DNA from 3 places in the Azospirillum sp. P4_B5 genome. Region 1 is predicted to be linked to each of the others. Evidence: riboswitches for the same ligand, from Rfam matches in the RefSeq annotation. Region 1 holds a riboswitch; each other region holds the start of a gene.

Evidence for each region. Region 1 has a riboswitch for cobalamin ahead of AC1DVI_RS10525 (energy-coupling factor ABC transporter permease). Riboswitches for the same ligand answer to the same signal wherever they lie in the genome.
Region 2: another riboswitch for cobalamin. It lies ahead of cobW (cobalamin biosynthesis protein CobW); the one in region 1 lies ahead of AC1DVI_RS10525 (energy-coupling factor ABC transporter permease).
Region 3: another riboswitch for cobalamin. It lies ahead of AC1DVI_RS25505 (TonB-dependent receptor plug domain-containing protein); the one in region 1 lies ahead of AC1DVI_RS10525 (energy-coupling factor ABC transporter permease).

Annotation. Positions count from the first base shown of each region.
Region 1 covers NZ_JBFUHT010000010.1:92,841-100,543, forward strand. The annotation lists gene AC1DVI_RS10495 (CHASE3 domain-containing protein) at 95-1,198, shown strand; gene AC1DVI_RS10500 (ATP-binding protein) at 1,361-1,612, shown strand; gene AC1DVI_RS10505 (response regulator) at 1,635-2,051, shown strand; gene AC1DVI_RS10510 (histidine kinase dimerization/phosphoacceptor domain -containing protein) at 2,051-3,079, shown strand; gene AC1DVI_RS10515 (hypothetical protein) at 3,241-3,615, shown strand; gene AC1DVI_RS10520 (superoxide dismutase) at 3,743-4,480, shown strand; partial or broken gene AC1DVI_RS10525 (energy-coupling factor ABC transporter permease) at 4,538-5,140, opposite strand; cobalamin riboswitch at 5,315-5,553, opposite strand; gene AC1DVI_RS10530 (hypothetical protein) at 5,698-7,626, shown strand.
Region 2 covers NZ_JBFUHT010000030.1:1,463-9,165, reverse strand. The annotation lists gene cobG (precorrin-3B synthase) at 1-633, opposite strand, end outside; gene cobN (cobaltochelatase subunit CobN) at 630-4,016, opposite strand; gene cobW (cobalamin biosynthesis protein CobW) at 4,257-5,324, opposite strand; cobalamin riboswitch at 5,364-5,579, opposite strand; gene AC1DVI_RS21445 (ABC transporter ATP-binding protein) at 5,870-6,634, shown strand; gene AC1DVI_RS21440 (ABC transporter ATP-binding protein) at 6,627-7,349, shown strand; gene AC1DVI_RS21435 (ABC transporter substrate-binding protein) at 7,411-7,703, shown strand, end outside.
Region 3 covers NZ_JBFUHT010000042.1:34,085-41,787, forward strand. The annotation lists gene AC1DVI_RS25485 (isocitrate lyase/PEP mutase family protein) at 1-582, shown strand, start outside; gene AC1DVI_RS25490 (extracellular catalytic domain type 1 short-chain-length polyhydroxyalkanoate depolymerase) at 635-1,900, opposite strand; gene AC1DVI_RS25495 (CopG family transcriptional regulator) at 1,978-2,397, opposite strand; gene AC1DVI_RS25500 (TerC family protein) at 2,584-3,630, opposite strand; cobalamin riboswitch at 4,171-4,389, shown strand; gene AC1DVI_RS25505 (TonB-dependent receptor plug domain-containing protein) at 4,506-6,434, shown strand; gene AC1DVI_RS25510 (ABC transporter substrate-binding protein) at 6,431-7,279, shown strand; gene AC1DVI_RS25515 (FecCD family ABC transporter permease) at 7,276-7,703, shown strand, end outside.

The sequences.
Region 1 (7,703 bases):
GCAAGGGCCACCTCATCGCTTTTTGGTTGCTTGCCCTTGGCGGCGCGTTAGCATTCGGGCCTCCTCCCGACCTGGTTCGGATCAACCGCCCGCGATGTCCACATCCAGCGCCACCGTCACCCGCCGATCCCTGCTGATGCTGTTCGCCGGCGCGGTGGCGCTGTTGGGAATCGTCACGATGTCGGGGTGGCTGGCGGAAAGCACGGGGCACTATTCCCAGGCCGTCGGGCGGATGACCGCAACGCGGGTTGCCGCGGGGACGCTTCTCAGCCAGCTTCAGGATGCCGAGATCGGGCAGCGCGGCTACCTCCTCACCGGGGATCGCCGGTACCTCAAGCCCTATGAGGCGGCCAACGAGGCGGTCAACGACACCATTGCGCGGATGCGCGGCTTTGCCGAAGGGGATGCCGGTGCGTCGGCCATTGTCGAGCGCCTCGCCGTTCTTGCGACGGCCAAGCGCGAGGAACTGGCGGAGACCATCGCATTGATGCAGGCGGGACGCAGGGACGATGCCTTGGCCATCGTGCGTACCGGCCACGGAATGAGGGTGATGGACGATGCCCGGCGTTCACTCGCCGATCTGATCATGCCGGCCGACGCTCAGCTCGCCGCCCAACTCGCCGCGCTGAACGGCCAGGCCGGGATGTCGCGCTGGGTGGCGACTCTGGGCGGCCTGTTCATTCTCCTGGTGGTGGGCGGGGCCGTGTGGATCGTGCTGCATCACACCCGCAATCTCGTGCAGGCGCAGCAGGCGATCCAGGCCCTCAACGATTCTCTGGAACAGCGCGTGTCGGAACGCACCGTCGCCCTGCAGAGAGCCAACGATGAAATTCAAAGGTTCGCATACATCGTCAGTCATGACCTGCGGGCGCCGCTGGTGAACGTGATGGGCTTCACCAGCGAGTTTCAGGAGGGGCTGGCAAGCCTGCGCGCCCATATGTACCGCCAGCCGGCGGGCCAGGACGACGCCACGGCGGCAGAGGCGCGCCGGGCGGCGAACGAGGACCTCCCGGAAGCCATCGGCTTCATCCGTGCGTCGACGACCAAGATGGACCGCCTGATCAACACCATTCTCGTCCTGTCGCGCCAAGGCAGCCGGACGCTGACCTTGGAGCCCATTTGCACGCGACCCTCCTTGAGAACACCGTGGCCAGCGTTCATCACCAAGCCAGCGAGTTGCGGTGCGTCATCGACATAGCCGGTTCCCTGCCCCCCGTCGTGTCCGACCGGCTCGCCCTGGAGCAGATTTTCGGAAACCTATCGACAACGCGATCAAGTATCTCGATCCGGCCCGGCCCGGCCCGGCCCGGCCCGGCCCGGCCGGATCGAGATCTGAGGATACGCCGAGGCGAAACGTCTGATCTTCGAAGTCATCGACAACGGGCGGGGGATCGCGCCGGGGGATCACGAGCGCATCTTCGAACTGTTCCGCCGCTCCGGCGTGCAGGACCGACCCGGAGAGGGAATCGGGCTGGCCTACGTCCGGACCATGGTGCGGCGTCTTGAGGGCGAGGTCACCGTCGACTCGATTCTTGGACAGGGCAGCGTCTTTCGCATAAGCCTTCCTGAAAATCCGACCCTGTCCTTGCAAAGGCTGGCTGATGAAGCGTGACCCACTGGCGGCGTGCATTGTCATGATCGAGGACGATGAAGGTCATGCCCGGCTGATCGAGAAGAACATCCGCCGGGGAGGGATGACCAATGAGATCATTCCCTTCACCAGCGGCACGACCGCGCTCACCTATCTGTTCGGACAAGACGGAACCGGCCGGGCGAGCGCGGGGCGGGCTCTTCTTATTCTGCTCGATTTGAACCTGCCGGACATGACGGGGGGCGACGTTCTGGCCAAGGTCAAAGCCAACCCGTACACGAAGCGCTTTCCCGTGGTGGTTCTGACGACCACGGACGACCGGCAGGAAGTCCAGCGTTGCTATGATCTCGGGGCCAGCGGCTACATCACCAAGCCGGTGAACTACGATAGCTTCGGCGATGCGATCCGGCAACTGGGCCGGTTCTTCACGGCCATCCAGATTCCCGAGGCGGAAGCGTGATGGATCGGGCTGTCCGCCTCCTCTACATCGACGACGACATCGCCCTGGCCCGACTGGTGCAACGGAAGCTCGGACGGCGCGGTTATGTGGTGGAGTGTGCGACGAGCGGCCAGGAGGGCTTGGCCCGAGTGGCGCAGGGCGGCATCTCGGTGGTCGGTCTGGATCACGAGATGCCGGACGCGATCGGGTTGGACATCCTTCCTGCGCTGCTGGCTGGTGCGGATGCGCCGCCGGTCGTTTATGTCACCGGGGCCGGCGATACCCGGGTCGCGGTTGCGGCGCTGAAGGCGGGCGCCTCCGACTACGTCCCCAAAGAGAACGGCGACGGGTTTTTCGATCTGCTGGTCGCCGCGATCGAGCAGGCGATCCAGAAAGCCCAGCTCCGCCGGGAGCGAGAACTGGCGGAACGGCAGGTGCGCGCCGCGCGAGACCGGGCGGAGCTGTTGCTGCAGGAGGTCAATCATCGGGTCGCCAACAGCCTGGCGCTGGTGGCGGCGTTTGTGCAGTTGCAAAAGTCCGGCCTCTCCGATCCCCAGGCCCGTACCGCCCTGGAGGGAACCCAGGCGCGCATAACGGCGATCGCCGGCATTCACCGAAGTCTTTACACGTCCGGCGACGCGCGCTCCGTCCAAATCGACGTCTATCTGAAAGCGTTGCTGGCCGACATGCACTCCGCCATGGCTTCGCACCGTCCGGATGCGTTCCTTGTCACCGCCGATCCGGTCCTGGTGCCGACTGACAAGGCGGTGTCCTTGGCGGTGATCGTCACCGAGCTGGTCACCAATGCCTGCAAATACGCCTATCCCCAAGGCCGGAGCGGCAGCATCCGTGTCCGCGCGGTGGCTGTCGAAGGCCAATTGTCGGTGAGCGTGGAGGATGACGGGGTCGGCTTTCCCGGTGGCGGCGCTCCGCAGGGGACCGGCCTCGGCACCCGCATCGTTCATGCCATGGCGTCCAACCTGGGAGCGACACTGCACCATGACCGCCAGCACACCGGCACACGGATGACGCTGACGATGCCGTTGTGATCGCTGCGCCACCATGCCGAGTCGCGATGTCCGGGCTTGTGGCCCTTGCCTCTCCGAGCGGGGGGGGGGGGCGGGTTAATCCTTAGGGGCCTTTGCCGTGGCGGCGGTATCGGTCGGATGATGACTCACCCGATCGAACGAATCCCCGGAGTCTTTCCGCCATGCCGACATCGCCGCACGGATCGCCCGACCGCGGGCTGAAGCCGTTCATCCTCGCCATTCATCGCGAAGCGCTGGAAACCGCCGCGGCCAAGGGGCTGACCGGCACTCTGGCACAGGTCGCCGCCCTCCAGGACACCGCGAGCCTCGCCTCGGCCAAAGCCGGACGCCTCGTCACGGAGGAGGAGGTGATGCGCCTGCTGCTTCGGGAGCGCCGCGGCCGCAAGGTCCATGAGGTGGTGGGAGCGGCTCCGGTCGCTCCGGTCAAGAAGCCGGCGGCGGCGCCATCCCGATTCCGTCTGGGGCGTTGGCGGGCGGTGGCGATCGGCATGGCCCGCTCGGCATCCGCCGGCCTGACGGGAAAGGTCCGGTTGTAAGAATCGGACGATCTGCTGTCCGCCGGTACCGAGTGAGTACGCCCATTGCCCTGTTGAGTGAGTTGCGGGGCGCACTGAGGCTGTCGCTTCCCCGCTGTTCGGCACGAAACACACATTGGGAGGTCTCATGTCCGTTCGCCTGGATCGCCGACAATTGCTGCTGTCCGCCGGAGCCGCCGCGCTGGTGCTGGCCGTGGCGCCGCGCTTCGTCCTGGCTCAAACTCCGGGCGGTAAGGGCTTCACGCTGCCGCCGCTGCCCTACGCGCCCGCCGCGCTGGAACCGCACATCGACGCGACGACCATGGGCGTGCATCACGGCAAGCACCATCAGGCCTATGTGGACAACCTCAACAAAGCGCTCGCCAACCACGGCGACCTTCAGGCGATGCCGCTGGCCGACCTGCTGAAGCGCGTGCCGGAACTGCCGGAAAGCATCCGCACCGCGGTGCGCAACAACGGCGGCGGGCACGCGAACCACAGCATGTTCTGGAGCATCATGGGGCCGAACGCCGGCGGCGCCCCGGACGGCGAGGTGGGTGCTGCCATCACGCGCGACTTCGGCAGCTTCGACGATTTCAAGAGCCGCTTCAACACGGCGGGGGCCGGGCAGTTCGGCAGCGGCTGGGTCTTCGTCACCGCCGACCCGTCGTCGGGCAAGCTCGCCATCGCCGCCCGCCCGAACCAGGATTCGCCGGCCATGGAAGGGGTGCCCGTGCTGATGGGCAACGACGTGTGGGAGCACGCCTATTACCTGAAGTATCAGAACCGGCGCGCCGACTATCTGGCGGCCTGGTGGAACGTCGTCGATTGGGGCGCGGTGAACCGCCGCTACGCGGCGATCCGCAAGGGCGAGCTGGTGATCTGAACGGAAAAGGGGGGGGGGGGTGTACCCGCCCCCCAGCGCCTTGGCGACGGCCAGCACGGCGAGGTCGGCCAGCGGCTCGACAATGATGACGGTCATGTAGGCGGCGCCGAAGGAGGCGACTTCCGTCATGGTCTCGGCGGTGAAGCCGTGGCCATAGAAGGCCCAGAAGGCCACCCAGGCGACGATGCCGCCCTGGTAGGCGGTGGAGAGCGCCAGCGCCTGCGAATACTTCAGGTCGACATAGGGGGTGGCGTCGGGAACGATCCGCTTCGCCAGCAGGCTGATGCCCCACAGCGGGACCAGCAGAGTGGTGACGTTCATGCCGTACTGCGGCAGGTCGAACGGCGCAAAGAACAGGCCCTGGATCAGCAGGCCGGCGGCGAGGCCGATGGAGGCCGCACCGGCACCGAACAGCAGGAGCAGCGTCGATCCGAGGATCAGGTGAACCTCCGACACGCCCACGGGGTGGTGCGGGAACACCTCGAAGAAGCTGAAGACCAGCGCGGTGGCGATCAGGCTGCGCAGCACCAGCGGCGCGACCCCGCCGTTGTTGCGGACGTCGTTGTGCGCCAGCTTTCCGGCCATCGCGAAGCCGCCGGCGGCCGTCGCGTAGCTGAGAGCGATCTTGGCGCCGTCGACGACGCCGGGTTCGATGTGCATGCTCTATGCCCTTTCCGAGTCTGCCATGCGTTTGGAGGGGCGTCGTTGCTGGCAGGCACCGGCATCGCAACCCCCTTGGTCCCCTGGATGGGCGCACCGGAGGGACGGCTTGCGGAAGACGGGCGGCCGTCGGGCCGGACATCGGCAAGCGACCACCGGGGCACCCCGCCCGAGGACGTACGTTCGGTTACGGCAGGTCTCCTGGCTTGCGGGTCAAGGCGGCATCGTCCGGCCTTCCCGGCGCCCGTTCCCGCAGGCGGCGCCAGTGACACGGAAAGGACGATGCCGCTCACCGCTCACAGTTGCGGGGGCAGCGCCGGATTTGCCGTTTCTCCCCGATCGGGGCGGTTCACCGGCTTCCCTCTTAGCCCCGCGACCGGATGGCGCGGGGAACCATAACCGGCGCCAGGGTAGGGGCGGGGTCCCCCGTCGTCAAGAGGGGGATGGCGACCCATCGGGGGAGTCGCACGGCTTCCTTGACACCGCTCCCGCGGAACCGACAAGGTCCGGCGGACTGCGCGAGGCCGGATCAACGGGCGAAGGACGGGGTTGCGGGCATGCTACCGGTTCATTTCCTGACCATCGTGCTGAACGGCGATCCCTTCATCCGCTATCACCTGGAGGTGTTTCGCCAACTGCCCTTTCCCTGGCGCTGGCACATCGTGGAGGGGGTGGCGGAGCAGGTCCGCGACTCCTCCTGGTGCGCGCAACGGGGCGGGCGCGTCCCGCAGGACCTTCACCGCGACGGCCGCAGCAGCGACGGAACCTCGGAATATCTGGACCGCATCGCCGCGGAGGAGCCCGGGCGCGTGTCGGTCTACCGCAAGCCGTCCGGTGCCTTCTGGCAGGGCAAGGTGGAGATGGTGACGGCGCCGCTGGCTGCCATGACGGAGGAATGCCTGCTCTGGCAGGTCGATGCGGACGAACTTTGGACGGCGGAGCAGATCGCCCGTGCGCGCCAAATGTTCCTTGATTCGCCATCGCGCACGGCGGCGCTGTACCTCTGTCAGTTCTTTGTCGGCCCATCCCTGGTCCTCGACAAGGTGGACCATTACGGCAATTACCGCGCCTACGAATGGCTGCGGACCTGGCGGTATCGGCCGGGGGATTTTTGGCACTCGCACGTTCCGCCCCGGCTGATGCGCCCGCAGCCCGATGGGCCGGACCTCGAACTCGGCGCGGCCAACCCCTTCCTTCACGAGGAAACGGCGGCGGGCGGGCTGGTTTTCCAGCATTTCGCCTACGCCACGCGGGAGCAGGTCGCGTTCAAGGAGGTTTATTACGGCTACGACGGCGCGGTCCGTCGGTGGGACGCGTTGCAGGTCGCGGGTCGAGCGGTCGGCAGCGGCACCCTTCCGCTGCGCGATTTCTTCCCCTGGGTGACCGACGCGGCGACCGTCGCCCGCGCCGAGTACGCCATGGTGGAGCCGCTGGCGCGCCCGGACGCCGACGGAGCCTGGGGTTTCGTGCCGCCGGCGCGGGGCGCCTCGACGGCGCCGGCGGTGGCGCTGCTGCGGGGCTCCGGTCCGGCCGTCCGCCGCCGCACGCTCGTCCCCGGCGAACCGTCGCCCTTCCCGACCGACCTGGTCCGAAACGTCGGCGTGTTCCTGCTGGACGGCATGGGTGCCGTGCTGCGGGCGTCCGGCTTCCTGCGGGAACTGCGGCGGGCCTTGCCGCTCGCCCGGATCACCGCCTTCGCGACCCCGGACGCGGAGGCGGCGCTCGCCCTCTGCCCCTACGTCAACCAGCGGGTCACCCTGCCGCCGCTGAAGGGACGGGCGCCCGACGACGCGCTGGTGACCGCCGTGCGCCAGGAGATCGGCCAGCAGTTCAGCGGCGCCTTCGACCTGACGATCAATCCCGGCCGGGGTGAGGATACCAGCTTCGCCAACCGCCTGATGCAGGATACGGGGGCGCCGCTCCGCCTCGGTTGCAGGGTCGGCCGGCCGGTGCGCGGCTATTACGCCGACGCCTTCCTGACCCACGTCGCGCCGGCTCCCGCCGGCCTGCTGGGGGCACTGACCGCCAGTGAGCCTGACCCCGCCACGGAGGTCTGGACCTCCCCTGCGGGCGAGCGGGTCGCCGTCGCGCTTCTGGCCGAGGGCGTTCCGGCGCGCTGGCGCTGCGCGGTCGGCCTGTCCGCGTCCGTCGGCACCGGCAGCCTGTCGGAGCTGTGCCGCCGCCTTGCCGCGCGCGGCGACACCGCCATGATCCTGGTCGGCGAAGAGGCCGCCAGGGGAGCCGCGGCGCGCATCGCCGGGGAGGCGGGGGGCGCCTGCATGAACGCGGTCGGGCGGCTGGGTTTCGACGGGTTGTGCGCCCTGCTGCGGCGCTGCGACCTGTTCGTCGGGACGGGCGCCCCGGCGGAGGACATCGCCGTCGCGGCCGGGCTTCCCATGGTGGGAACCGGCCCGGAGCACGGCGATCCGAGCGCCGGGGCGATGGAGAGCGCCATTACGGCTTGGCTGGCCGGCCGCACGTACTGACAAGCGTTCCCACCCGGCCTGTGAGATCCGAGAGGGGAAGCGTGGAAAAACGGAGGGACGGGCGCGCAAGGCGCTTG
Region 2 (7,703 bases), on a different contig from region 1:
CAGGAAGGTCCGCGCCAGCGCCGCCGCAAGATCGACCAGATCGTCGGGTCGGCAGTGGCCCAGCAGCGTGGCCCCCTCCAACGTCCCGCCCAGCCCGACGCGGAACAGCGGCCCGTCCACCGCCCCTGCCACCGCATCGAAGCGCACGTCGGTGCTGCTGTCGAACAGGGTGGCCTGCCCGCCGCCGTCGACCAGCCAGCCGAATTTCGGCGGCAGCCGGTGGAGGTCCCGGTCGGCCGCCAGCCGGGCGTCGAGCGCCAGGGCGTAGGGACGCACGTCCAGCACCGCCGTCCCGTCCAGCCCCGCGGTCGGGGAGGTCAGCACGTTGCGCACCGCCTCGCTCTCCGCGTCCTCCGAGACGTAGCCGAGCGCGCGAAGCTCCGCGATCAGCGCCGCCATGTCGGTGGCGGCGACACCGCGCAGTTGCAGGTTGCCGCGGTGGCTGAGATCGACCAGACCGTTGCCGTAACGACGCCCCAGCTCCGCGATCCGCGTCGCCGAGGCGGCGGGAAGCACACCCGCCGGAACGCGCACGCGGACCAGCAGACCGTCGCCGACCTCCATCGGGGCCAGGACGCCCGGGCACATGCCGCGCCTGCGGGGCGGGTTGCGGCGTTGGGTGATCGCGCTCATGCGGACATCTCCTTGCGGCGGCGCAGATCGTCGCCCGTCGAATTGCGGCGTGGGTGCCAGAGACCGCGCTCCAAAGCCTCGGTCAACCGGTCCAGGATATGCCGGGCGGCGGCCGGATTGGACTGCGCCAGGAAGTCCCACACCCGCTGGTCGTCCACATAGGCGTCGTACAACTGGTCGAAATGGTGGGGCCGCACCGCCGTGGTGGTCGCGGCGAAGGCGAACAGCGTGTCCACGCTCGCCGCCAGTTCCCCGGCGCCGCGGTAGCCGTGGCGCATCATGCCGTCGATCCAGCGCGGGTTGGCGGCCCGGCCGCGCAGGACGCGGGCGATCTCCTCGCCCAACGTGCGGACGGTCAGGCTCTCCGGCTCCGAACTGTCGAGATGATAGAGCGCCGGGTCGTTGTCGACCAAGGCGGCGGCGGCGGAGAAGCCGCCCTCATACTGCATGAAGCCGTCGGTGGAGAGCAGGTCATGCTCCCGCTGGTCCTGGTGGTGGACGAGCGCGTCGGCCCCGCCGATGCGGCGGCGGAACAGGCTGGGCAGCGGAACGCCCTCCAGCCCCTTGCCGTAGGCATGGCAGCTTCCCTCCAGATAGGCGGTGCCGAAATCGGCCCGCGCGCTCCAGTCGCCGCGCGCGATCATGCCGGGAAGCGCCGTGCCGTAGGCGCCGGGGGCCGCGCCGAAGACCCGCGCGCTGGCCCAGCGTTCCGCATCCGTCGCCGGGGTGCCGCCGGTTTCCAATTCGGCGCGGTCGGTGCGCAACGCGGCGGCGACGGGGTTCACGTCGTCGGGTTCGTCCTCCGCCATCACGGCGCGGACGGCCTGGTCGAACAGGGCGATCTGCTGCGGGAAGACGTCGCGGAACAGGCCGGAGATGCGCAGCGTCACGTCCACCCGCGGGCGGCCCAGGACGGAGGCCGGCATCACCTCGAAGCCGGTGACCCGGCCGGACCCGTTCTCCCACAGCGGGCGCACGCCGAGCAGGGCCATGGCCTGGGCCAGCTCGTCGCCGCCGGTGCGCATGGCCGGCGTGCCCCAGCAATCCACCACCAGCCGCTTCGGCCAGTCGCCGTGGTCCTGCAAGTAGCGGGTGATCAGCGCGTCCGCCGCCTGCCAGCCCAGCGTCCAGGCGGTCGGAGTCGGCACGCCGCGCGGATCGAGCGCGTAGAGGTTCCGTCCGGTGGGCAGCGTGTCGGCCCGCCCCCGCGCGGGGGAGCCGCCGGGGCCGGGCTTCACGAAGCGCCCGTCCAGCCCGGTCAGCAGGGCGGCCATCTCCGCCTCGCCGCAGGCGTCCAGCGCCGGGGCGACGTCCTCCGCCGTGGCGAAGCGGGCGACGGCGGCGAGCAGGCGGGCGCGGCGCTCCGGCTCCGGCGTCGTGCCGAAGACGTGCAGCCCGTCGCGGATCTGCATCTCCTTGATGTCGCAGAGATGGGCGTCGAGGCGGCTGAGAATCGCGTCGGGATCGTCGTCGGGCCGCAGGTTGCAGTCGGCGGCGACGCCGGATGTCCAGGCGAGATCCAGGATGGTCTGGCGCAGCGTGCCCAGCCGCCGCGGGTCCAGCCCGGTCGCCATCGAATATTCGTCGATGGCCGTTTCAAGCTCGGCGAGGTCGCCGTGCAGTCCGGCCTCGACCGGCGGCGGGGTCAGGTGGCCGATCATCACGGCACCAAGCCGGCGGCGCGCCTGCACACCCTCGCCGGGGTTGTTGACGATGAAGGGGTAAAGGCAGGGCAGGGGACCGGCGACGATCTCCGGCCAGCAGTCGGCCGACAGGGCCACGGCCTTGCCCGGCAGCCATTCCAGCGTCCCGTGCGCCCCCACCTGCACCAGCGCGTGTATGCCCAAGGCATGGCGGAGCCAGAGGTGGAAGGCATAGTAGCCGTGGCTGGGCGGCGTCTCCGGGTCGTGGTGCTGGGTGGTGGTCAGCGGGCCGTGGCCGCGGCTCGGCTGCACGGCGACGGCGACGTTGCCGCAGGCCAGAACGGTGAAACGGAGGGCGGTGCCGTCGGAAAGCGGGTCGGCCTGCTCGTCGCCCCAGCATGCCGCGATGCGGGCGCGGGCCTCGGCGGGGGCGAGGCGGCGGTAGTCCTCAATGCTCAGCGCGGCGGTCGTGCCGCCGGTCAGCGCCTCCATCAGGGTGGCGGGGCCGGCGGGAAGCCCGTCCAGCGCATAGCCCTCGGCGCGCAGCCGTTCCAGGATGCCGACGACGCTCGCCGGGGTGTCGAGGCCCACCGCGTGGCCGATGCCGCCGCCCGGCCCTGGATAGTCGGACAGCACCAGCGCGAGCTTGCGCTCGGCCCGCGGCGTGGCGCCCAGCCGCACCCAGGCGGCGGCCAGATCGGCGGCGAAGGCCACCCGGTCAGGCACCGGGCGGATCAGCGTCGGGGCGAACTCCAGGTCGGGGTCCGGCGTCCCCTCGGCCTTGAAGGCGATGGCGCGGGTCAGGATGCGCCCGTCCATCTCGGGCAGCACGACGTTCATGGCGAGGTCGGACGGCCCCATGCCGCGGGCGGAGCCGCGCCAGCCCTCCTCCGGCGTGGTGGACAGCACGGCCTGAAGCACCGGCGTGCCGTTGGCCTCCAGCGGCGACCCGTCCTCGCGCGCCGCCGAGAAGCTGGTCAGGTTCATCACGACGGCGGCGTCTCGGGCGGTCAGGGTGGCGCGCATCCAGGCGGCGCAGTCCGGCTCCTTCAGGCTCGCCACGAACAGCGGCAGCGGGGCGAGGCCGCGCGCGGCCAGCGCGTCGCACAGAGCGTGCACCGGCTCCAGGTCGCCGGCCAGCAGATGGGAGCGGTAGAAGACGACCGGTGCGCAGGGGCCGGTCGTTTGACTGGACCAGCCCTCGTAGACGCCGAAGCGCGGGACCGGCGCCGGCTCGCGCCAGGGGCGCTCCTGCCCGGCCAGCGTTGCGGCGTAGGCCAGCAGGTTGGCCATGTTGTCCGGCCCGCCCTCGGTGAAGCAACGCCACAGCCGTTGCGCGGCCTCGGCCGGAACGGTGCCGTAGCCCTCCAGGGCGGGGTTCGGCTGGGCGCAGCCGGGCAGTACAGCCAGCGCCACCCCGGACTCCCGGCAGGCGGCGGCGACATGGTCCAGCCCATAACGCCAATAGCCCGCCCCGCCGAGCAGCCGCAGAACGACCAGCTTCGCCTTGCGGATCACGGACTCGACGTAGAGGTCCACCGACAGCGGGTGCCCCAGCCGCGCGAGATTTGCCAGCCGCAGGGTGGGCAGGGTATCGCGATGGCGCTTCCAGCAGGCGGCGAGCGCCGTCAGGTCGCTGTCGGAGAAGGACAGGACGACGAGGTCCGCCGGGCTTTGCCCCAGATCCACGGCCTGGGGGCCGGCGTCGAGGTCTTCCTGGCGGGCGGCGAGTAGGTGCATATGCAAAGACTTTGCGAAGATTCCCTCGCCCCCCTGGGGCTCGGAGCCGCCGGCCGAAGGCCGGTTGAGCGACGAAGGCGATCAAAGGCGGAGAGAGGGCGCGAGACTTGCGAGCGACCTGTTAGGGTGAGGGGGCGCCCGTAAGGGCGTCCACGCACTGCAATGAGTCGGCGTCGTCGGCCTTCGGCCGCCCCCTCATCCCAACCCTTCTCCCCAGAGGGGAGAAGGGCAAATGGTGCATCACCTCAGCGCCGCGGTCACGGCGTCGCGGTCCAGGCCCGTCTCGCCGATCACCACCAGACGGCTGCGGCGCGGCTCGTCGGGCTTCCAGAAGCGGTCGAAATGGGTCTGGATGCGCGTCCCCACACCCTGCACCAGTAGGCGCATCGGCTTGCCCGGCACGTCGATGAAGCCCTTCAGCCGCAGCACGCCATGGGCGGCGGCGACCCGCTCCAGAGTCTTCGCCAGCGCCGCCGGATCGGGCTGCGGGCCGAGTTCCACGACGAAGCTGGTGAAGTCGTCGTGATCGTGGCCCTCCTCCTCGTCATGGTGGCTGGGGCGGTTGGCGAGGTCGTCCTCGGCCCCGGCGCCGACGCCGAGAAGCACCACCGGATCGACCTTGCCGTTGCTGGCGCGCAGGATCTTGGCCTCGCGCCCGGTGCCGCCCTCAGCCATGGCAGCGCGGATCAGGTCCTCGACCTTCGCCAGATCGGCGGCGCCGACCAGATCGGTCTTGTTCACCACGATCAGGTCGGCGCAGAGGAGCTGGTCCTCGAACACCTCCTCCACCGGGGTCTCGTGGTCGAGTTGCCCGGCCTCGGCGGCCTGGGCGGCCAGAGCCGCCGGGTCGGGGGCGAAGCGGCCCTCCGCGGCGGCGGCGGCGTCGACCACCGCGACCACCCCGTCCACCGTCACCCGCGTCTTGATCGCCGGCCAGTGGAAGGCCTGGACGAGCGGCTTTGGCAGGGCGAGGCCGCTCGTCTCGATGATGATGTGCTCCGGCGGCTGGGGGCGGGACAGCAGCTTCTCGATGGCCGGGACGAAATCGTCGGCGACGGTGCAGCACAGGCAGCCGTTCGCCAGCTCGATCACGTCGTCCTCGGTGCAGGTGGGATCGCCGCAGGCGCGCAGGATCTCGCCGTCGATGCCGACGTCCCCGAACTCGTTGATGATCAGCGCCAGACGGCGCCCGCCGGCCTGCTCCAGCAGGCTGCGGATCAGCGTCGTCTTTCCGGCGCCGAGAAAGCCGGTGATGACGGTGGCCGGGGTCTTCCCGGCGGACGGACGGAGGGCGGCGCGATGCGTCATGATCTGGTTTCCTTGTCTCCGCCACACCCGGCGGATTGGATGAGTGTCGGTCCGGCGGCAGGTTTCCTGGCTCGCGGGTCGTCGCCGCGCCTCCCGCCTTCCCGGCCTGTCGGCCCGTGGCATTTCCGGAGGCGGACTCGCCGCATACAGTTGCGGGGGCAGCCGCGGCGTAGGACCCCATCCGGGTCCGCACCGCATTCCCTATTATCCCCGCGCCTTCACGGCGGAGGGGGCACCGTCGGAGGCGCAGAATTGCAGGCGGACCCCCGATTTGCAAGCGGCCATTTGGCGCCCGAAAACCGTGCCGCCGAACCCGGAACGCTCCGTCCGCCCCGCCGTTGGTGTGTCGGAAGATCGGTACAGTCTGTCTGGAAAGCTGACACTCCGGACCGCGTGCGACACCCATCGCCGCCTTTGATGAATTCAGTAATTTCAATGAATTAATTAATCTTCCCGCAATTGGCATGTTCTGTGCTTATATCAGCCTAACCAAAAACGCGGACCGGCAGACGACGCGGACGAACAGGGAGGGAAAAGCGGCACCCATGGCCGACGACATCATTCTGGAAGCGCGCGGACTCTCGAAGGAGTTCAAGGGCTTCATCGCGGTAAAGGAGGTCAACCTCCAGGTCCGCCGCGGCACGATCCATGCGCTGATCGGCCCCAACGGCGCCGGCAAGAGCACGGTCTTCAACCTGCTGACCAAATTCCTGACGCCGACGCGCGGCCAGATCCTCTACAAGGGGCGCGACATCACCGCCATGAAGCCCGCCGACGTGGCGCTGCTCGGCATGGTGCGCTCCTTCCAGATTTCCGCGGTCTTCCCGCACCTCAGCGTGCTGGAGAATGTCCGCGTCGCGCTGCAGCGCCCGCGCGGCACCAGCTTCCATTTCTGGAAGCCCGAGGCCAGCCTGCACGACCTGCACGACCGCGCCGAGGAGCTGATCGAGGCGGTGAACCTCACCCCCTGGGCCGGCCACACCGCCGCCGAGCTGCCCTACGGCCGCAAGCGCGCGCTGGAGATCGCCACCACGCTGGCGCTCGACCCCGAGGTGATGCTGCTGGACGAGCCGCTGGCCGGCATGGGCCACGAGGACATCGAGGGCACCGCCGCGCTCATCAAGCGCGTCTCCGCCGACCGCACCATCCTGATGGTGGAGCACAATCTGTCGGTCGTCGCCCACCTGTCGGACACGATCACGGTGCTCCGCCGCGGCGAGATCCTGGCCGAGGGCGCATACGACGTCGTATCGCGCAACCCGCAGGTCATGGAAGCCTACATGGGTACGGGTGAGGTGGGCCATGCCTGACGGTGCCAACGTGAAGACCACCATGCTGGAGATCCGTGACCTCCAGGCCTTCTACGGCGAAAGCCACGTGCTGCACGGCGTCAACATCGACGTGCGCCAGGGCGAGGTGGTGACTTTGCTGGGCCGCAACGGCGCCGGCAAGACGACGACCATGCGCTCGATCATGGGCATCGTCGGCAAGCGCAACGGCTCGATCCGCTTCCAGGGCAAGGAGCTGATCGGCATGGCGCAGCACAAGATCCCCCGCCTCGGCATCGGCTATGTGCCGGAGGAGCGCGGCATCTTCTCCTCGCTCAGCGTGGACGAGAACCTGATGCTGCCGCCGGTGGTGAAGTCGGGCGGCATGACCGTCCCGCAGATCTACGAGCTGTTCCCCAACCTCCAGGGCCGCGGCACCACCCAGGGCACGCGCCTGTCGGGCGGCGAGCAGCAGATGCTGGCCATCGCGCGCATCCTGCGCACCGGCGCCGACCTGATCCTGCTCGACGAGCCGACCGAGGGCCTCGCCCCCGTCATCATCGAGCAGATCGGGGTGGCGGTGCGCAAGCTSAAGCAGCGCGGCTTCACCATCGTGCTGGTGGAGCAGAATTTCCGCTTCGCCGCGACCATCGCCGACCGCCATTACGTGATGGAGGAAGGCCATGTCGTGGACATGATCCCCAACGACCAGCTCGCCCAGAACATGGACAAGCTGCACACCTATCTGGGTGTCTGACCAGTTCAACACCCCCTCTGCTGAACACACTCAAAACAAAGCCAATCGAAGGGAGTTCGAAATGCTCAAGACGTTGCTTTGCGGGACCGCATTGCTGGCGCTGACCGCCGGGGCCGCGCACGCCCAGGTCTCCAACAACGTGATCAAGATCGGCGTGATGAACGACCGGTCCGGAATCTACGCCGACCTCGCCGGCGAAGGCTCGGCCATCGCCGCCCGTCTGGCGGCCGAGGAGTTCGGCGGCAAGATCGCCGGCGCGCCGATCGAAATCGTCGTCGCCGATCACCAGAACAAGGCCGACATCGCCGCCAACACGGCGCGCGAGTGGATCGACGCCGGCAACGTGGACGTCAT
Region 3 (7,703 bases), on a different contig from region 1:
GAGTCCGGCTATGCCCATGACTGCGAGGGTCTGGCGCGCAACGTGCGTCTCTGCGCCGACACCGGCGTGGCGGGCCTGTCGATCGAGGACGCCACGGGCGACCCCGCGAAGCCGCTGTACGACGTCCACCATGCCGTCGAGCGGGTGGCCGCCGCGGCGGAGGCGTTGCGGGGAACCGGAGTCCTCCTGACCGCACGTTGCGAGTCCCTGCTGGTGAATCACCCGGCGGCCGTCGAGGAGGCGTTGCGTCGCTTGCCGGCCTACGCCGCAGCGGGAGCGGATGTCCTCTACGCGCCGGGCTTGCGGACCCCGGACGTCATCAAGGCGGCGGTCGACGCCGTCCATCCGAAACCACTCAACCTGCTGGTTTCGTCCCCGATCGGCCTGTCGGTGGAGCAGATCGCCGCCTTGGGCGTGCGACGCATCAGCCTGGGCAGCGGGCTCAACCGCGCCGCCTGGGGCGGCTTCCTGCGGGCGGCCCGCATGCTGGCCGACCACGGGCGCTTCGACGCCCTCGACGAGGCCGAACCGTTCGATGCGCTGAACGGCTTCTTCCGGACGCATGGCCGGCGAACGCCCTGAACGGCGGCTCGCGGGCTTCCCGCGGAACACGAGAAGCCCAGCCCGGCGGGAGTTACGGCCCGGACGACCGGCCCCGCGGGGTATCGAGGAAGAAGCGCAGCATCTCCCGTGACGCGTCCGGCCCGCGCGGATCGGTGTAGGAGCCGGCCGGGCTGCCTCCCGCCCAGGCGTGCCCGGCGCCCTGGATCGTCCATTGCTCGCACAGCGCAAGGCCGGAAGCGTCGGTGTGGACGCGGCGGCTGTAGCCATGCCCGCCCGGCACCTGGCCATGCTCCACCGTCGTCCGCAGCCCGGCCGCGCCCGCCCCGGATTGCGCGATGACGTCGTCGCCGTTGCGGGGATGAACCGTGCTGTCCCGATCGCCGTGAAAGACGATGGTCGGCACCGGGCGGGCGGAGGGCCGCCCCACCGCTCCACCTCCCTGGCGCATGGCCGCGAAAGCGGAGGGAATGTCGTGGGCGGCGCCTTGGGGAAGGCCGGAATGCACCCCGACGGCGGCATAGAGGTCGGGATAAGCCGCTCCCATGATGACCGCCGCCGCACCGCCGGCCGACAGGCCCGCGACGAACACGCGGTCGGCGTCGACGGCATGGTCGCTCATGACCCGCTTGGTGATGCCCGCGATCAGCGAGGGCTCGCCGTCGCCGCGCCGCTGGTCGGCGGGGTTGAACCAGTTCCAGCACCTTTGGGCGTTGGCCGAGGACGGCTGCTCCGGGTAGACGACCAGACAGCCATGCTCCTCCGCCAGACGGTTCATGCGGGTGCCGGCGGCGAAGTCGTCCGGCGACTGGGTGCAGCCATGCAGCATCACCACCAGGGGAAGCGGCCGGCCGTCGCGACGGTTGGCCGGAACATAGAGCTTATAGGAGCGCGTTCCGGCCGCGTTTTCGTAGGACGCCGTCGTGAAGGAGGCGCCGTCCGGCAGCGGATCGGCGGCCGGACGGGCGAGGCCGCCCACCCCGAGGTCGAGGCCCGCCGGCATGGCGCGGGCGGCGAGGCCGCGCAGGGTTTCGCCCAGGCCGGCGCGCGGTCCGGAATGGAACCGGCCTGCAAAGGCGCTGCCGGGCTTAAAGGCGCTGCCGGGCTTGAAGGCGTCGGCGGGCTCGAAGGCCGTGGCGCGGCGTGGCGGCGCATCCGGGATGTCCGGCGAGGCGTCCACCCGAAGCGGCTCGACGTCGATGATGGTCGGGCCGGCGCCGGGAGGTGCCGCGGACTCCCCTCGCAGCAGGCGTTGAACGAGGGCGGTCGCCCCGGTGAGGTCGCCGGCTCGGGTGAGGCGCAGCGCCTCGGCCATTCCGGCGGGGACACGGTCGGTCATGTCGGGAGCTTTCTGGGCTCGGACGGGGCAAGCGGGAAGGTCCCGTCCGTCGTCTTTCAGGAATGCGGCCTGCGCCCTCAGCGCATGCGGTCCGCAAGGGCCGCCTTGACGGCGCTGCTGGCGTGCAGCGCCCCCAGCACGGCGATCGACGCGATGGTGGCGCGGGCGAGGTCGGGGGTGACGTCCTGGGCGATCGTGGCCAAGCCGAGGACACGGATGTCGAGCATCTCTCCGGCATCCCGCGCCGCCTCCAGATCGCCGCGGCTGTAGTGGCGCAGGCCGAGATCGACGCGTTTGCGCGTCACGGCCTGCCGCAAGGCGTCGCCATGGCGGTCGATCTGGTTGCGGATGGCGGTGCGGATGAGGTCGGTGCGGTTCGCGTAGAACCCTTCCTGCACCAGGAGATCGATGTGGCCGAGGTCGACATAGCCGAGGTTGATCGTGATCTTCTCGCTGTCCCCAACCTTCGGCTTCTGATCGCGGGCGTTCTCTGACATCGTTTCGCCATCCCATCACCATCCACTGGGATGGTAAATGGGAGTGATGACGCGTCGATCAAGGGGAGGGCGTCGTCATGGTGGCGAGCGGTTCACGACCGCAAAGCCAAGCGAATGTCCCGGCTTCCTTTCCGGGGAGGGGTGGGACCGATCCACTGGACCGGATCCACCCCCTTGCCGCACGCCTTACTGGCCCTTGCCGTCCGAGGGAACGGCGGCCGCCTCGCTGGAGGAAGCCGGAGTGGAACCGCCGGCACCCTTCGCCGGGCTGCCGGGCACCCACCAGCGGCGGGCCTCAGCGTCCGCGCCATCCGGAGCCGCATCCGCACGGGTCTTCAGCATCGAGAAGACAATGGAACCGCCGACCAGGAAGGCCGTGATGCCCAGCGCCACCGCCGTCGGCATCTTGTAGATGTCCACCATCATCATCTTGGCGCCGACCACCACCAGAACCAGCGACAGGCCGTATTTCAGGTAATGGAAACGGTGGATGATCGAGGCCAGCGCGAAGTAGAGGGCGCGCAGGCCGAGGATGGCGAAGACGTTGGAGGTCCAGACGATGAACGGGTCGGTGGTCACCGAGAAGACCGCCGGGATGGAGTCCACGGCGAAGACCAGATCGGTGAACTCGATCAGGATCAGCACGAGGAACAGCGGCGTCATCATCCGCACGCCGTCGCGCATCACGAAGAACTTCTGCCCCTCGTAGCCGTCGGTCATGCGGAAGCGGGAGCGGACGAACTTGACGATCCGGTTGTTCTCCATGTCCGGCTCGTCGTCCACCGACATCAGCATCTTGATGCCGCTGAAGATCAGGAAGGCGCCGAAGATGTAGATGATCCAGTGGAATTCCTGGATCAGCGCCGTGCCCGCCACGATCAGCACGCCGCGCATCACCAGCGCGCCCAGGATGCCCCAGAACAGCACCCGGTGCTGGTACTGCGGCGGCACCGCGAAATGCGTGAAGATCAGCGCAATGACGAAGATGTTGTCGACGCTCAGGCTGTATTCGATCAGGTAGCCGGTCAGGAACTCCAGCCCCTTCTCGGAGCCCTGAAAATGAAAGACGCCGGCCGCGAAAATCATCGCCAGCGTGGAATAGGCCGCGCAACGCATCAGCGCCTCGCGGCCGGAGATCACATGGGATTTCTTGGAAAATACACCAAGATCAAAGGCCAAAAGCACGGCAACGAAGACGGCGAAGCCGGCCCACATTAAAACGATCTGGTCCATGGAACTGTCCCTTGCTTCATGCACTCCGCTCCCGCAAGCGGAGACTTCGATCGTCACATGAGCAGTCCGACATCACCGATGCGCCACGGCGGGACGCATCGGCCAGAGGGGCCCGGACTGGAATCTCGACCGCAAGGTCTGCGGCCGACGGAAAAACGCACGCGACGGCTCGGCCGCGGCGCGTCAGGACACCCGTCTCCATCGTTTGCCGTGGAGACGTGGCGGTCGGTCAGGATGCTGGTGTGGCGCGGTCCATGTCGATGTCTCCCAAAGGCCCGTCGGGTGCCGTCGTCCGGCGGTGGACCTTGTGGGGGAGCGGGACCCAGGGGGGAGGATAGGGCCAGCTTCCGCAAGGCCGCGCCAAGGCGACGGCTCAATGGGAAGTCCGACATCACAGCGCCGGGCGACGCTGCCAGAGGGGCCCGGACCTCAACCGTCATGTAGTCAGACCCCGGCCCGGCGACAAGAGGGTGGCGCGCCCTTCGCGGACCGTGATCGGCGTATCGGCGGAATGCGGCTTGACCGGAGCCGTTCCGCCCGCGTAGCTTCGCACCCGACGGTTGCCCGAAAGGGCTGAAAATGGGAACACGGTGCGGACCCCGCGGCGATTCGCCGTGCGAGGGTTCTACGCCGGGGCTGCCCCCGCAACTGTAAGCGGCGAGTCGTCCATCGGAATGCCACTGGGATCGCGATCCTGGGAAGGCGATGGGCCGACGATAACCCGCGAGCCAGGAGACCTGCCGTCAGTCGTGGTCACACGCGAACACGTTCGGGCGGGGTGCACCGAAGGTCGTCGAACCGGGAGTCCGTTCGCGGAGCGTCCGGTGGGACTTCGTTCGCGGTGACGTGCCACCGGCGTCCCGCCCGAGGTCTCAATGAGTGTCCGCGTTCCCCGCCTTCACCGGACGGCGTCCTTCGCCGCCCTTCTGGGAAGCCTTGTCCTTCCCGTGTCGGCGTTCCCCGCATCGGCCTTCGCCGATTCCACCGCCATCACGACGCTTCCGCCGGTCTCGGTGACCGCCAACCGCGTCCCCACCGCCGCCGAGGAAACCGGCAGCGCCCTCACCGTCATCACCCGCGAGGAGCTGGAGCAGCGCCAGACCCGCCTGCTGTCCGACGCGCTGCGCGCGGTGCCCGGCGTCGCCGTCAACCGCGGCGGCCCGATGGGCACCCTGACCCAACTGCGCATCCGCGGATCGGAGGGCAACCAGACGCTCGTCCTGATCGACGGGATCGAGGTGAACGATCCCGCCGCCGGTTCCGAATACGATTTCGCCAACCTGCTGGCCGGCGACGTCGAGCGCGTCGAGGTGCTGCGCGGCCCGCAGAGCGCGCTCTACGGCTCCGACGCGGTCGGCGGCGTCGTCAACATCGTGACCCGCCGCGGCGCGGGCGCCCCCAAAATCCGCGCCGCCGTCGAGGGCGGGTCCTTCGGCACCGCCGCCGGGCGGGCCTCCTTCGGCACGGGGACCGACCGTTACGACCTATTTCTCAGTGGCCAGGGCGTCACCAGCGACGGCGTGTCGGTCGCCGACAAGCGGCTCGGCAACCCGGAGAAGGACGGCTACCGCAACGGCACGCTGACCGGAAACGCCGCCGTCCGCCCGACCGAGCGCAGCGAGATCGCCGTGACCGGCCGCTACACCCGCTTCCGCACCGACACCGACGGCTTCGTCGGCGGGCGCGGCGCCGTCGATGACGGGACCAGCACCGCCGGGGAGCAGTATTTCGGGCGCCTCCAGGGCAAGATCGCCCTTTTCGACGGAAAGTGGGAGCACATCGTCGGCCTGACCCATGGCCGCCAGCAGCGCGATTACCGCGACGACGCCAAGACGGTGACCAGCCGCTACGATGGGCGCAAGACCAAGGCCGACTACCAGACCAACCTGACGCTGAACAGCGGCCCCGCCGACCATGTGCTGACCGCCGCCGTGGAGCATGAGGAGGACAAGGCGATCAGCCGCAGCAGCTTCTCCAGCTTCGACCGCTCCATCGGCTCCACCGGGCTGGTGGGCCAGTACAAGCTGGGCCTGTTCGACCGGCTGACCCTGACCGGCAGCGTCCGCCACGACGGGAACGACCTGTTCCGCGACGCCACCACATGGCGCACCACGGCGGCCTATCTGATCGAAGAGAGCGGGACGAAGCTGCGCGCTTCCTACGGCACCGGCGTCAAGAGCCCCACCCTGTTCGAGCTGTACGGCTACACCGCCACCTACGCCGGCAACCCGACCCTGAAGCCGGAACGGGCGCGCGGCTGGGACGCCGGCTTCGATCAGGCGCTGTGGGGCTCGCAGGCCTCCGTGGACGGCACGTGGTTCGACCAGCGCATCCGCGACCTCATCACCGGCACCGGGCGGACCTCCGTCAACATGCCGGGCGAGTCCCGCGTCCGCGGCTTCGAGCTTGGCCTGTCGGTGGAGCCGCTGGACCGGCTGACCGTCCGCGGCTCCTACAGCTGGACCGACGGCGAAGATTCCACGGGTGCGGAGCTGGTGCGACGGCCCAAGCAGCTCGCCAGCCTGACCGTCAACCACCGCTTCCTGGAGGACCGGGCGAACGCCAACCTCGGCGTAGTCTACAACGGGCGATCAAGCGACTGGGCCTACGATCCCTTCTACAACCGGCAGGTCGTGAGCCTCGCGCCCTACACGCTGGTCAATCTGGCCGGCTCCTACGCGCTGTCCCAGGGGGTCGAACTCTTCGGGCGGGTGGAGAACCTGTTCGACCGCCAGTATCAGGAGGTCTGGACCTACGGCGCGCCGGGCCGGGCCGGGTATCTCGGGCTGCGGCTGTCGCTGTGAGGCGGACCCTTCTCTGGCTGGCCGCCGCCCTCCTGCTGTGTGCGGGAGGGCCGGCGGCGGCGTGGGAGGCGCCGCCCGACAAGCCGCAGCGCATCGTCTCCCTGAATCTCTGCGCCGACGAGCTGCTGTTGCGGCTCGTCGGGCCGGAGCGCCTCGCCGCGGTGACGTGGCTGGCGCGCGATCCCCGCGCCTCCACGGTGGCGGATCTGGCGGCGCGGGTGCCGGTCAACCATGGGATGGCGGAGGAGATCCTGCCCCTGCGCCCCGACCTGATCGTCGCTGGGCGCTACACCACGCGGGTCGCGGTCGGGCTGCTGAGCCGTCTGGGCGCGCCGCTGCTGGAGCTGGACGTCCCGCAGAGCGTGGACGGGGTGGCGGAGCAGATCCGCGGCCTCGCCCGCGCCGTCGGCGAGCCGGACCGGGGGGAGGCGCTGGTCGCCGACCTGTTCGCCCGCCTCGACGCCCTGCCCCCCGCGCCGCTGGGACCACGCCCGACGGCGGTGGTGCTCCGGCCCAACGGCTTCGTCGCCGGGTCCGGGTCGCTGGTCGACGAACTCCTGGCCCGCGCCGGGCTGGAGAACATGGCCGACCGCCTGCCGCTGGGCAGCCAGGGCGCCCTGCCGCTGGAGGCCATCATTCTGGGCGGCGCGGACGTGCTGATCGTCGACGCCGCGCCCGACGCCCCGCCGTCGCTGGCCGGCGCCCTGCTGCACCACCCGGCCCTGAAGGCCTTGAAACGTCAGGTCCGCACCCTGTCGCTGCCAACCCGCCTGTGGACCTGCCCCGGCCCGCAGATCGCCGAGGCCGCGGAGCGGCTGGCCGCCGCGCGGGAGGCCGTGCCATGAGCCGGGAGTCCCGCATCCCCTACCCCGCCCTGGTCGGCGGGCTGATGGGTCTGGCACTGGCGCTCTGCGCGGTGTCGGCGGCGGTCGGCTATGTGCCGTTCGACCTGGGCGCCGCTTTGTCCGACTGGCTCGCCGGGCGCCCCACCCTGGGCGCGCTGGTGCTGGCCGAGCTGCGCCTGCCGCGCGCCCTGCTCGGCCTGCTGGTCGGCTTCAGCCTGGGGCTGACCGGCGCGGCGATGCAGGGTTGGCTGCGCAACCCGCTGGCCGAGCCGGGGCTGCTCGGCGTGTCGAGCGCCGCGGCGCTGGGCGCGGTGATCGTCTTCTACAGCGGCCTGTCCGCCGCGCTGTCGCTCGCCCTGCCGCTGGGCGGCATGGCGGGAGCCGCCTCCACTGCAATTTTGCTGAACCTGATGGCGGCGCGGGG